DNA from 4 places in the Kitasatospora sp. NBC_01246 genome. Region 1 is predicted to be linked to each of the others. Evidence: riboswitches for the same ligand, from Rfam matches in the RefSeq annotation. Region 1 holds a riboswitch; each other region holds the start of a gene.
The links. Region 1 has a riboswitch for cobalamin ahead of OG618_RS36375 (CoA-acylating methylmalonate-semialdehyde dehydrogenase). Riboswitches for the same ligand answer to the same signal wherever they lie in the genome.
Positions count from the first base shown of each region.

Region 2: it holds a riboswitch for cobalamin, as region 1 does, so the genes downstream of both, OG618_RS26760 (cobalamin biosynthesis protein) here and OG618_RS36375 (CoA-acylating methylmalonate-semialdehyde dehydrogenase) in region 1, are expected to answer to the same signal.
Region 3: it holds a riboswitch for cobalamin, as region 1 does, so the genes downstream of both, OG618_RS27820 (NAD(P)-binding domain-containing protein) here and OG618_RS36375 (CoA-acylating methylmalonate-semialdehyde dehydrogenase) in region 1, are expected to answer to the same signal.
Region 4: it holds a riboswitch for cobalamin, as region 1 does, so the genes downstream of both, OG618_RS08990 (HoxN/HupN/NixA family nickel/cobalt transporter) here and OG618_RS36375 (CoA-acylating methylmalonate-semialdehyde dehydrogenase) in region 1, are expected to answer to the same signal.

Region 1 covers NZ_CP108484.1:8,649,008-8,652,204, forward strand. The annotation lists gene OG618_RS36370 (acyl-CoA dehydrogenase family protein) at 1-311, opposite strand, end outside; gene OG618_RS36375 (CoA-acylating methylmalonate-semialdehyde dehydrogenase) at 317-1,816, opposite strand; cobalamin riboswitch at 2,028-2,220, opposite strand; gene OG618_RS36380 (ATP-binding protein) at 2,302-3,197, opposite strand, start outside.
Region 2 covers NZ_CP108484.1:6,183,546-6,186,742, reverse strand. The annotation lists gene OG618_RS26765 (helix-turn-helix domain-containing protein) at 357-1,070, opposite strand; cobalamin riboswitch at 1,283-1,475, shown strand; gene OG618_RS26760 (cobalamin biosynthesis protein) at 1,569-2,540, shown strand; gene OG618_RS26755 (cobyric acid synthase) at 2,537-3,197, shown strand, end outside.
Region 3 covers NZ_CP108484.1:6,553,050-6,556,246, forward strand. The annotation lists rRNA gene OG618_RS27810 (23S ribosomal RNA) at 1-1,281, shown strand, start outside; rRNA gene rrf (5S ribosomal RNA) at 1,367-1,483, shown strand; cobalamin riboswitch at 1,721-1,844, shown strand; partial or broken gene OG618_RS27820 (NAD(P)-binding domain-containing protein) at 1,858-2,635, shown strand; gene OG618_RS27825 (acyl-CoA dehydrogenase family protein) at 2,964-3,197, opposite strand, start outside.
Region 4 covers NZ_CP108484.1:2,088,075-2,091,271, forward strand. The annotation lists gene rpmG (50S ribosomal protein L33) at 309-473, shown strand; gene OG618_RS08990 (HoxN/HupN/NixA family nickel/cobalt transporter) at 587-1,762, opposite strand; cobalamin riboswitch at 1,796-1,987, opposite strand; partial or broken gene OG618_RS08995 (ArsR/SmtB family transcription factor) at 2,069-2,407, shown strand; gene OG618_RS09000 (SRPBCC family protein) at 2,590-3,069, opposite strand; gene OG618_RS09005 (RNA polymerase sigma factor) at 3,066-3,197, opposite strand, start outside.

The DNA.
Region 1 (3,197 bases):
TCGGTTCCGTAGCGGTCCACCATCCAGCCGACCATGTTGTGAATGGACAGGTAGCCGGCGATCGACGGGCAGCCGGTCGCGAGTGCTTCGAAGGCGACCACCCCGTCCAGTCGGGAGAGCTCCGATCCGCCGACGTCCTCGCGCGCGTACACACCGGCCAGGCCCACGTCCGCCGCCTTGCGCAGCACCTCGACCGGGAAGTGCTTGTCCCGGTCCCATGCCACCGCGTGCGGGGCGAGGTACTCGTCGGCGAAGGCCCGGGTCGCCTTCGCGATGGCGCGCTGGTCGTCCGTCAGGTCACCTGCGTGCACCGTACTCATCCCATCGTCGGCATGGTGAAGCTCGCGCCCTCCTTGACCCCGGAGGGCCAGCGCGAGGTGACGGTGCGGGTGCGGGTGTAGAAGCGGATCGAGTCGGGGCCGTGCTGGTTGAGGTCGCCGAAGCCGGATCGCTTCCAGCCGCCGAAGGTGTGGTAAGCGATCGGCACCGGGATCGGCACGTTGACCCCGACCATGCCGGTGTTCACCCGGCGGGCGAAGTCCCGGGCGGTGTCGCCGTCCCGGGTGTAGATGGCCACGCCGTTGCCGAACTCGTGCTCACTCGGCAGCCGCAGCGCCTCCTCGTAGTCAGCGGCGCGGACCACGGCCAGGACCGGGCCGAAGATCTCCTCCCGGTAGATCCGCATGCCGGGAGTGACCCGGTCGAACAGCGAGGCACCGAGGAAGTAGCCGTCCTCGTGGCCGGACAGGCGGAAGTCCCTTCCGTCCAAGACGAGTTCGGCTCCCTCCTGGACCCCGAGGTCCAGGTAGTCGCGGACGCGCTCCAGGGCGTCGCGGCCGACCAGCGGACCGAAGTCGGCCGCCGGGTCGTCCGAGCGGCCGACCTTCAACGCGGCGATCCGCTCGACCAGCTTCGCCACCAGGGCGTCCGCCGTCTCGTCCCCGACCGGGACGGCGACCGAGATCGCCATGCAGCGTTCACCGGCCGAGCCGTAGCCGGCGCCGACGAGGGCGTCGGCGGCCTGGTCGAGATCGGCATCCGGCATCACGATCATGTGGTTCTTCGCTCCGCCGAAGCACTGGGCGCGCTTGCCGTGCGCTGCCGCGGTGGCGTAGACGTACTGGGCGATCGGGGTCGAGCCGACGAAGCCGAGCGCCTCGACCCGGGGGTCCTCCAGCAGCGTGTCCACGGCCTCCTTGTCGCCGTTGACGACGTTGAGCACGCCCGGGGGAAGCCCCGCTTCGAGGAAGAGCTCGGCCAGGCGCAGCGGCACCGAGGGGTCGCGCTCGGAGGGCTTGAGGACGAAGGCGTTGCCGCAGGCCAGCGCGGGCGCGGCCTTCCAGAGCGGGATCATCGCCGGAAAGTTGAACGGCGTGATGCCCGCGACCACGCCGAGCGGCTGGCGCATCGAGTAGACGTCGATTCCGGTGCCGGCGTTGTCGCTGAACTCGCCTTTCAGCAGGTGCGGGATCCCGGCGGCGAACTCCACGACCTCCAGGCCGCGCTGGATGTCGCCGTGGGCGTCGGCCACGGTCTTGCCGTGCTCGGCGGACAGCAGCCGGGCCAGCTCCTCCTTCTCCTGCTCGACCAGCTGCAGGAAGCGCAGCAGCACCCGCGCCCGCCGCTGCGGGTTCCAGGCGGCCCACTCGGGCTGGGCCTGCGCGGCGTCGGCGATCACCGCCTCGACCTCGGCCCGGTCGGCCAGCGGCACCCGGGCCTGTACCCGGCCGGTGTTGGGGTCGTACACGTCGGCGAAGCGCCCGGACGTCCCGGCGATGCGCTTGCCGCCGACGAAATGGGTCAGTTCACGAACCATCGGTTCCTTCTCTCATCGTGGATGGGGAGAGGAGGAATGGAGAGACCACCGCCGCCGTCCGGGCACACGGTCGTGCGCGCCTACGGCGGTCCGGCGGTTGACGTCACCGTCGGGGGCGGAGTTGTACCCCGACGGTCAGCACGGCAGGGCAAGGGGCAGCGAAACGGGAAAGGCGGCCCGGAGTCATGCGTGTCGTCTCCATCCTCGTGGAAAGCACGGACCACCCGCGGCCGGTATCCTGACTCCCGGATCCACGCCCGCCCCCAGGCCTTCCCGGCTGGCTGCCAGTGGCCGTCATCCACGAGGACGAACTCCCCGGTCACAGTGGCGGGACCGTGCCGGACTCACACCGGCTTCCCTGACACCGCGGACCTGGCATCGACCATATAGTTGGACGTCCTAGTAAGTCCAGAGGCCCGGGCGCCGCGGCGCGCCCTGGGAATCCCCGCCACTGCGACCGAGGGCGACCGCCGACCCGGGCCGCCTCAGGTGCGCCCGTAGCGGACCGCCTGGTCGGCGAACTCCCGGGCCATCTCCTCGGTCACGGTCGGCCGGGTGCGCCGGATGGCGTCCAGGTAGTCCTCGGTGCCGGGTTCGGTGCGTTCCCCCGTGTCGAGGGTGTGCTCGAAGACGGCCTGGGCGACCGCCATGGCGACCTGCCGGATGTCGGCGGGGGTGAAGCCGCTGCTGGCGCCGGCCAGCACAGCCGTGTCGGCCGCCGTGCCCGTCCTGGCGGTGTAGCCGGCCCAGAGGGCGTTGCGGGCCTCGTGGTCCGGCGGCCCCACCGGCAGGACGTAGTCGAACCGGCCGTGGCGCAGGAACGCCGGGTCCAGGGCGGCCACCGAGTTGGTGGCGCAGACGAGCAGTCGGCCCTCCCGGTCGCGGAACCGCACGATCGACTTGAGGAGCTCGTTGACCACGCCTACCGACGCGGGATCGGCGAGGCTGCGGGTGCCGGCGACCTCCTCGACTTCGTCGATGAAGACCAGCACGTGGTCCAGCTGCGCCATCTCCTCGAAGCGGCGGCCGAGCCCCGTGGCGAGCCCGTCCTCCGAAGCGATCCGCGAGGGGAAGAACTCTACGAACGGCCAGCCGAGCCGGCCGGCCACGGCCTTGGCGAAGGTGCTCTTGCCCGTGCCCGGCGGGCCGAACAGCACGACCGCGCGCGGCGGTTCCACCCCGTGGGCGTCCGCGAGTTCGGGATTGGCCAGCGGCAGCACCAGTCGCCGTTCGATGAGCCGCTTCTCGTCGGCCATCCCCGTGAGCTGCCCCCAGAGGCGGGCCTCGGGCACCACCGCGCCCAGCGAGGCCAGCACCGTCGTGCCCTGGCCGGTCACCGCCTGCGGTTTCTCGAAGTAGGTGAGCCCCCGGTGAGGACGGA
Region 2 (3,197 bases), 2.5 Mb from region 1:
TCGCTCCCCGCTCTGTTGGTCGCGGACTGGGCAGTCTGCCCACCAGTCCACTCGCGGGGGCGCCACCCGGCCACCGGACGCGGCCGTCCGGGTCACGGCGGCGCGGGTCTTGGCCGGGTCACGGCGGCGCGGGTCTTGGCCGGGTCACGGCGGCGCGGGTCTTGGCCGGGTCACGGCGGCGGGGGTCTTGGCCGGGTCACGGCGGCGGGGGTCTTGGCCGGGTCACGGCGGCACGGGAACCGGCTGCGGGAAGCGGCGGCGCGGTTCTCGGCCCTCTGGTCACGGCGGCGCGGGAAGCGGCAGAGGGAGGGCAGGGAGGGGAGGCGCCGCGCGGGGGCGGCGCGGTACCGGCCCCGTCAGACCGGGATCTCGGTCTCCAGCCGCTCCAGCAGCTCCCAGAACCGCTCGCCGAGCGGCCGGGCCGCCGCCGCGCGGGTGTCCGCCGCCGGGGCCGGGGAGCCCCAGCTGCCGACGCCCCAGTGGGAGGTGACCTGGTACTCGCTCTGCAGCGCCGTCAGCACGGCGGTGAGGTCGCCCTCGTGCACCGGCACGATCCGGCCGATCGGCCGGAGCTGCGCCTGCCAGCGGCCGTCCACGCACTGCCGCAGCCGCCGGTCCAGCTCCTGCGCCCGGCCGGTCACCGCGACCAGCTCGCGCAGGGTCGTGCCGAGCACCTGGGCCAGCGCGTGGGTCTGCTCCTGGTCGCCGTCCCACTGACCGGTCGCCTCGGCCCGCTGGTAGCGGTCCAGTGCGAGGCCGATCCGGTGGGCCGCGCTCTCCTGGTTGAGCTCCCGGGCGACCCGGAAGTCCCGCAGCCGGGCCGGGCGGACGCCCATCAGCTGGGCCGGCGGGCACCAGAGCGCCCGGGCCAGGGCGATGAACTCGTCCTCGGCGGGGCGCAGCTCGCCGCTCTCCCAGCCGAGCACGTGGGAGGGCAGCAGCCGGACGCCGTGCGCGGCCATGCCCTCGACCACCTGCTCGGGGGTCAGCCCGAGGCCGGCGCGGTGCGCGCGGGCGGCCGCGGGCGAGAAGGGCACCGGGGGCACGGCGGGTGGCTGTCTGCGTCGCATGGCCCGACGGTAGGGGGCGGTCCGGCCGCCCCCCAGCCGCCGAACACACGAAGCGGACCCGGAGGCTCCTCTGGGTGACTGGACGATCGCACAGGCTGTCATGCCCCTGCGGGGGGTGCCGATCGGAGGTAGCGACGGGGTCGGGCGGCCCGGCTCCGCTGTGACCAACCCCTCCGTGACCTTGGTTGACGCACGGTTCGGCCGCGTGATGGGATCCTTCAGCCAAACGGAGGCATGCAGAGGAAGCCGGTGCGAGTCCGGCGCGGTCCCGCCACTGTCACCGGGGAGCACACTCGGAGTCCCTCCTCCGCCGGCCACGGCGCCGGAGGGGGCCCATCGCGGCGGGCCGTCAGAAGCCGCCGCCGGGCCCGGGGGTGCGTTCGACCCGGAAGCCAGGAGACTCTCGCCCCCGGTACGTCGATCCAGGGCGCGGACCCTGAGTGAGGACACGCACGCGATGCAGGCTGCCCCGACCTTCCGAGCCCTCTGCTGTCCACCGTGCGCCCGCTGACCCGCGCCGCCGCCTTCACCCTGGGGGCCGCGGCCGGGTACCTCGCCGACGCCCGCTTCGCCGACCCGCGCCTCGGCCACCCGGTGGCCGTCTTCGGCGGTGCGGCCGGCCGGCTGGAGCGGCGGATCTGGCGGGACGACCGCGCCGTCGGAACGGCTTTCACGGCGCTCTGCGTGGGCACCGTCGCGGCCGGCGCGCTGGCGGCCGACCGCACCCTGGGCCGCCGGCCGCTCGGGCGGGCCGCGCTGGCCGCCGCCGCGACCTGGACGGTGCTCGGCGGCACCTCGCTCACCCGCGAGGCCCGCACGATCGGACGCTCGCTCGCCGCGCACGACCTCGCGGCGGCGCGGCAGCGGCTGCCGCACCTGTGCGGGCGGGACCCGAGCGCCCTCGACGAGGGGCAGATCGCCCGCGCGGTGGTCGAGTCGGTCGCCGAGAACACCGCCGACGCCGTGGTCAACGCACTCGTCTGGGGCGCCCTCGCGGGCACGCCCGGGCTGCTGGCGTTCCGCGCGGTCAACACCCTGGACGCGATGGTCGGCCACCGCTCGCCGCGCCACGCCCGGTTCGGCTGGGCCTCGGCGCGGCTGGACGACGTGGCGGGCTGGCCGGGCGCGCGGCTGACCGCGCTGCTGACCGTCGCCGCCGCGCCCGAGCCCCGGACGGCCTGGCGGGTCTGGCGCCGGGACGGCTCCGCCCACCCCAGCCCCAACGCGGGCCAGGCCGAGTCGGCCTTCGCCGGCGCCGTCGGCGTGCGGCTCGGCGGCACCCTGCGGTACGGCGCCCGGGTCGAGCACCGGCCGGTACTGGGCGGCGAGCTGCGACCGGTGACGGTGGACGACATCGAGCGCGCCTGCCGGCTCTCCCGCCGGGTGGGACTGCTCGCACTGGGTACGACCGTCGCCGGGCACGCCGTCGTGCAGGCACTCAAGGCGGGGACGAGAAGGGGGAGCGCATGAGCAACGCACTGCTGGTCGCCGGGACGACCTCGGACGCCGGCAAGAGCGTGGTCACCGCGGGCATCTGCCGCTGGCTGGCCCGTCAGGGCGTCGCCGTGGCGCCGTTCAAGGCGCAGAACATGTCGCTGAACTCCTTCGTCACCGCCGACGGTGCCGAGATCGGCCGCGCCCAGGCGATGCAGGCCCAGGCGGCCCGGGTGGAGCCCGAGGCGGCGATGAACCCGGTGCTGCTGAAGCCCGGCGCGGACGGCCGCAGCCAGGTGGTGCTGCTCGGCCGGGCGGTCGCCGAGGTCGGCGCGCTGGACTACCGCGACCGCAAGCCCGTCCTGCTGGAGCGAGCGCTGGAGTGCCTGGCCGACCTGCGCCGGCGCTACGACGTGGTGGTCTGCGAGGGCGCCGGATCGCCCGCCGAGATCAACCTGCGGGACCGGGACATCGCCAACATGGGCCTGGCCACCGCCGCCGGCCTGCCGGTCGTGGTGGTCGGCGACATCGACCGCGGCGGCGTGTTCGCCGCGATGTACGGGACGCTGGCGCTGCTGTCGGAGCAGGACCAGCGCCATGTGGCGGGCTGGTTCGTCAACAAGTTCCGCGGCGACGCGCGGCTACTGGCGCCCGGGCTGGAGATGCTGCGCGAGCTGACCGGCCGTCCGGTGC
Region 3 (3,197 bases), 2.1 Mb from region 1:
GGTAGAGAATACCGAGGCGTTCGGGTGAACTATGGTTAAGGAACTCGGCAAAATGCCCCCGTAACTTCGGGAGAAGGGGGGCCATTCCTGGTGATGAGTCTTGCACTCTGAGCTGGGGGTGGCCGCAGAGACCAGCGAGAAGCGACTGTTTACTAAAAACACAGGTCCGTGCGAAGCCGTAAGGCGATGTATACGGACTGACGCCTGCCCGGTGCTGGAACGTTAAGGGGACCGGTTAGCTTGGATTCGTCCGGGCGAAGCTGAGAACTTAAGCGCCAGTAAACGGCGGTGGTAACTATAACCATCCTAAGGTAGCGAAATTCCTTGTCGGGTAAGTTCCGACCTGCACGAATGGCGTAACGACTTCTCGACTGTCTCAACCATAGGCCCGGTGAAATTGCATTACGAGTAAAGATGCTCGTTTCGCGCAGCAGGACGGAAAGACCCCGGGACCTTTACTATAGCTTGATATTGGTGTTCGGTTCGGCTTGTGTAGGATAGGTGGGAGACTTTGAAGCAGCAACGCCAGTTGTTGTGGAGTCGTCGTTGAAATACCACTCTGGTCGTGCTGGATGTCTAACCTGGGTCCGTGATCCGGATCAGGGACAGTGTCTGGTGGGTAGTTTAACTGGGGCGGTTGCCTCCTAAAGAGTAACGGAGGCGCCCAAAGGTTCCCTCAGCCTGGTTGGCAATCAGGTGTTGAGTGTAAGTGCACAAGGGAGCTTGACTGTGAGACTGACGGGTCGAGCAGGGACGAAAGTCGGGACTAGTGATCCGGCGGTGGCTTGTGGAAGCGCCGTCGCTCAACGGATAAAAGGTACCCCGGGGATAACAGGCTGATCTTCCCCAAGAGTCCATATCGACGGGATGGTTTGGCACCTCGATGTCGGCTCGTCGCATCCTGGGGCTGGAGTAGGTCCCAAGGGTTGGGCTGTTCGCCCATTAAAGCGGTACGCGAGCTGGGTTTAGAACGTCGTGAGACAGTTCGGTCCCTATCCGCTGTGCGCGTAGGAGTGTTGAGAAGGGCTGTCCCTAGTACGAGAGGACCGGGACGGACGAACCTCTGGTGTGCCAGTTGTCCTGCCAAGGGCATGGCTGGTTGGCTACGTTCGGGAGGGATAACCGCTGAAAGCATCTAAGCGGGAAGCCTGCTTCGAGATGAGCACTCCCACCTCCTTGAGAGGGTAAGGCTCCCAGTAGACGACTGGGTTGATAGGCCGGATATGGAAGCCTCGTAAGGGGTGGAGTTGACCGGTACTAATAGGCCGAGGGCTTGTCCTCAGTTGCTCGCGTCCACTGTGTTGTTCTGAAACAACGACCCCCATGACATGGCCTGTCGTGGGTGCGGTGATAAGTTTCATAGTGTTTCGGTGGTCATAGCGTGAGGGAAACGCCCGGTTACATTCCGAACCCGGAAGCTAAGCCTCACAGCGCCGATGGTACTGCAGGGGGGACCCTGTGGGAGAGTAGGACGCCGCCGAACAATCATTCCAAAGAACCCCCCGGTCCGTAAGGATCGGGGGGTTCTTTGCGTTTCCGGAGAAAGACGCCACCAGCCAGGTGCCGACGCGGCCGGCCCAACTGCGGCCTCCCCCCGGGCTCGACCACGGAGCGTCACAGCAGGAGGTCCGTCGCCCGTAGGGCTGCCCGGACCGGCGCGGCGGCACCCTGGAACTACTAGGACGCCCGACTAAATGGTCGTGAACAAGGCCCGCAGTGCAGGGAAGCCGGTGTGAATCCGGCACGGTCCCGCCACTGTGACCGGGGAGTGCGTTGTCGCAGTGCCAGTCACTGGTGCCCAGCCGGGAAGACCGGGCGGCGCGCAGTGATCCGGGAGCAGGCCTGTGATGATCCGTGGCGGAGACGGCCGGTTTCGTCGCGGCGGCCTCGGCGGCCTTGGCGGTGCGCGACGCCGAGGTGGTGGTCACCGTGCTACCGGCCGGCCACCACCTGCTGGCGGCCTACGCGGACCTGCTGCCCGCCGCCCGCCCGGGCACGCTCTTCGTCGACTGCTCCACCGTCGACGTGGGCGATGCCCGGTCCGCCCACGAGCTCGCGGACGGCCCGGGCACCGGGCGATCGGCGCGCCGGTCTCCGGCGGCGTGCCCGGCGCGACCGCCGGGAGCCTCAACTTCATGGTGGGCGCCGCGGCGGCGGACCTCGCCGCCGCCGGACCGGTGCCGCCGGCGATGGGCGCCAAGGTCGTGCACTGCGGCCCCTCGGGCGCCGGGCAGGCTGCGAAGATCTGCAACGACATGATCCTCGGGATCTCGATGATCGCGGTCAGCGAGGCGTGCGTGCTGGGGAGAGCCTCGGACTCAGCCACCAGGCGCTGTTCGACGTCGCCTAGACCGCCTCCGGCCAGTGTGGGGCGCTGACCGGCAACTGCCCCGTCCCCGGCCCGGTGCCGGCCAGCCCCGCCAACCGTGACGACCGGGCCGGCTTCGCCGCCGCGTTGATGGCCAAGGAGCTCGGACTGGCCGCCGGAGCGGTCAAGGCCGCCGGCCTGTCGGTGGAACTCGGCCTGAGGGCAGCGGAGTTGTATGCGGACTTCGCCGCCGCCGAGGGTGCGGGGCTGGACTTCTCGGCCATCATCACGACCCTCCGGGAGGGGGGCGAGCAGACCCGTCGGTGAATACCGGCCGACCGGCCGGGGCCGCCTCGCGAATGGCCCCGGCCGGTCGGCCCCGGGAAATGCCCGGGAGTGCCGGGAAGCCGACCGGCGGGTCGGCCCGGAATCCCGCCACCGGTTCGAGCCACGTATTCCCCTCACGGATACCCGGCACGGATACCCGGCACTACGCCGGAGGAATGTACCCGTGGTGTTGCCGGAGATGAATTCGCCGTGACGAATTCCGGTCCGCCGGGAATTCGACCGGCCGGCCGGTCCCGGTATCCGGGGGTTCTTCCGGCCCGCCGCGGGCCGGGCCGGAAGAACCCCTGGGTGGTGCCGGACCGCGGAGCTACGCGGGAACGGCCCCGGCGGGCCGGGTGAGGCCGTCGAAGCCCGCCGGATCGGTACCGAGACCGGCCGGTGCCACCCAGTCGAACGGCCGGTAGACCGCCGGGCCCAGGCCCAGGCTCTCGGCGACCGTCTCCCGCAGCCGGTTCGAGGTGAACCCGCCGATGACGTTCATCTGGGCGTCCCGGTAGAGGCGCTCCACCTCGTGGCCCCGGGTGACGCCGGCCGCGCCGTG
Region 4 (3,197 bases), 6.6 Mb from region 1:
GACACCCGGCCGGTCCGCCGGTGCGGCGTCGGCCCCCGGCGCGGCCCCCGGCGCCGGGGTGCGCGGCCGGTCGACCGGCCGCGCACCCGAACGGACGGTGCGGGCGGCGGACCGGAACGACCGGAGCCGCCGGCGGGAGCGTGCGCCGCCCGACGAGCCCCGGCGCGTACGCGGTCGCGCGGCCGACCAGCGCCTCCACCGCCCGCCGGGGAATGGGCGGGGCGGAGGCCGTGTTGGACCCCGTGAAAACGACTTCCATTTCGGCGAAAGCCGTTTCCCCACCGCCCACCCCTCGGAGGAGGAGAACCATGGCCCGCAGCGAACTGCGCCCCGTCGTCAAGCTCAGGTCCACGGCCGAGACCGGCTTCACCTATGTGACCCGCAAGAACCGCCGCACCGACGCCGACCGGCTGGTGCTGCGCAAGTACGACCCGGTCGCGCGCCGGCACGTCGACTTCCGCGAGGAGCGCTGACCTCCCCCGTGGGCCCGGCAGGGCCCGCGGACCACGGCGAGGCGGCGCCCACCCGAACGGACCGGGTGGGCGCCGCCTCGTGACACCGCGGTGCCGGGGGCCGTCGGGGCCGACTACTTGGTGATGACCCCGGCGGCCTCGTCGGCCGCCGCCCCCTGGGCGGGCACCCCGTCGGCCGGTACCACCGGCTTCGGGCTCCAGCGCTGTTCGACGCCGGCGAGGCGCCAGTAGGCGATAGCCGCCCCCCAGACCACCACGAACAGCCCGACGATCGCGTAGCCGACGTTGTCCAGCGAGATGTCCGCGATCCAGCCGCTGACCGGGTCGGTGAGGTCCAGCTTCTCGTGCAGCACGGCGACCAGCTCGATGGTGCCGATGATGAACGCCACCGCGATCGACAGCCCGGTGATGGTCAGGTTGTAGTACACCTTGCGCACCGGGTTGGAGAACGCCCACTGGTACGCGAAGTTCATGAACGTCCCGTCCAGCGTGTCGAACAGGCTCATCCCGGACGCGAACAGCAGCGGCAGGCAGACGATCGCGTACCAGGGCAGCCCGGCGGCCGCGCCGGAGCCGGCCATCACCATCAGGGTCACCTCGGTCGCGGTGTCGAAGCCGAGGCCGAGCACCATGCCGACCGGGAACATCTGGCCGGGCCGCGTGATCGAGCGGGTCGCCCGGTTCAGCACCCGGGCCATCAGACCGCGCGAGTTGAGGTGCTCCTCCAGCTCCGCCTCGTCGAACCGACCGGCCCGCATCGACCGGAACACCTTGAGGATGCCGAACAGCGCCGCCAGGTTGAGCGCGCCGATCAGGTAGAGGAAGACACCGGACGCGGAGGTGCCGACCACACCGAGCCACTGGTGGGTGGTGGACTCGTCGTCCATCAGCGTGTTGGCCAGCTGGGCGCCGCCCGCCACCAGGGCGGCCATCAGGACCACCATCGAGGAGTGGCCGAGCGCGAACCAGAAGCCCACCGAGACGGGCCGCTTGCCGTCCGCCATGAGCTTGCGGGTGGTGTTGTCGATCACCGCGATGTGGTCGGCGTCGAAGGCGTGCCGCATGCCGAGGGTGTAGGCGGTGATGCCCAGGCCCACCCCGAAGACCTGGGTACCGACCTCGTACTTCTCCGGGGCGACCAGGAAGATCAGCGTCCCGAACGCCACTACGTGCATGGCCAGGATCACCCCCATCAACCCGGCCGTGCGGAGGGTGTCCTCGCGCCGCCAGCGGAAGCTCGGCAGGGCGGAGGACGCCGCGGGAGCAGCGGCGGTTTCGGGCAGGGTCATCTTCGGATCACGCTCCAGCACCTCGTGGAAAGACGTTCGTGAGATGCCGTGGCCGGTCTCCTGGCTGACGGGGCTTCCGGATCCGCCTTCCCAGGCGCGCGAGGCGCCCAGTGGCGTCGTGGATACGGACGACTCCCCCGATCACAGTGGCGAGGGCCGCTCCGGACTCCGGACCCTGAGGGTCCGTCACCGGTCTTCCCGAACACCACGGCGGGCAACACCGTAGGGGGCCGCACCTCACCCTTGCAAGGCTGCGCACCTGCGCAGGTGTCCAGGATCACAGCCACGGGCTGCAACAATGTCCGCATGCATCTCGTACCGGCCGACCGCGCGGGCCACCGCACCATCGACGGGCACCGGGTCTGCGAGGCCATCGCCGCGATCGGCGACCCCGGGCACGTCCGGTCCTGGGCCGAGCGGTTCTCGCTGCTCGCCGACCCGGGGCGGCTCGCCCTGCTGCTCGCCCTGCACCGGGCCGGGCCGCTCGCCGTCACCGACCTGGCGGTCGCCACCGGCATGCGCGACCCGGCCGTCTCGCAGGCGCTGCGGCTGCTGCGCACCGCGGGTGTGGTCACCGGCGACAAGGACGGCCGGGTGGTGCGCTACCGGCTCGTGGACGAGGCCCTGCGCCCCCTCCTCGACGAGTGCGCCGCCGCGGACCACCACGAGCACGGCGAGCCCGCCACCGGGAGCGACGCCACCGGCGGCGAGCCCTCCGCACCCCGGGCCGCCGCGGCCGGCTGACCGGCTGGCCGACTCCCGGCTGACCGGCTGCGCGCGCGGAACACCGCCCCGGGCGCCCCGGGCCGTCGCGCCCGGGGCCCGCCTCACCCCTCCCGCACCAGCCGTTCGAAGCGCTCCAGCGAGCGCCGGGCCAGCGGGTCCGTCGCGGGCCGCAGGGCCCGGTCGAGCAGACCCGCGCCGGGGAGCCGGAACGCGCCGAGGAAGGCGAAGCGGGTGCCTCCGGCCTCGGCGCGGGCCGCCATCCCGCCCAGCAGGAAGCGGCTGCGCATCAGGCACCACCCGGGCGTCAGCTCGACGTCGAAACGGGCCCGCAGTCGGGTGTGGCCGGTCACCAGCGCCTCGGTGCGACCGTCCGCCGGGCTCCCGGCCACGCGGACCGACCGGATGTCCGGCAGCCAGCGCGGGAGCCCCTCCTCCAGGTCGGCCGCGGCCGCCCAGACCCGCTCGAACGGCGCGTCGATCAGCGCCTCCCGGACGGCGGCGCCGGGGGTGACGGCGGCGATCACATGCAGCCGGCGGACCGGGTCGAAGGCCGCCGTCGGCCAGGGGGTCGGTGCGCTCACTGCTGCCACGCCCTTCGAAAGCCGAGCCGGGCCCGGGAGAGCCGGGACTTCACGGTGCCGGGTGCCACGCCCAGCAGTTCTGCGGTGGACCGCTCGTCGAGCCCCTCCAGGTCGCGCAGCACCAGCAC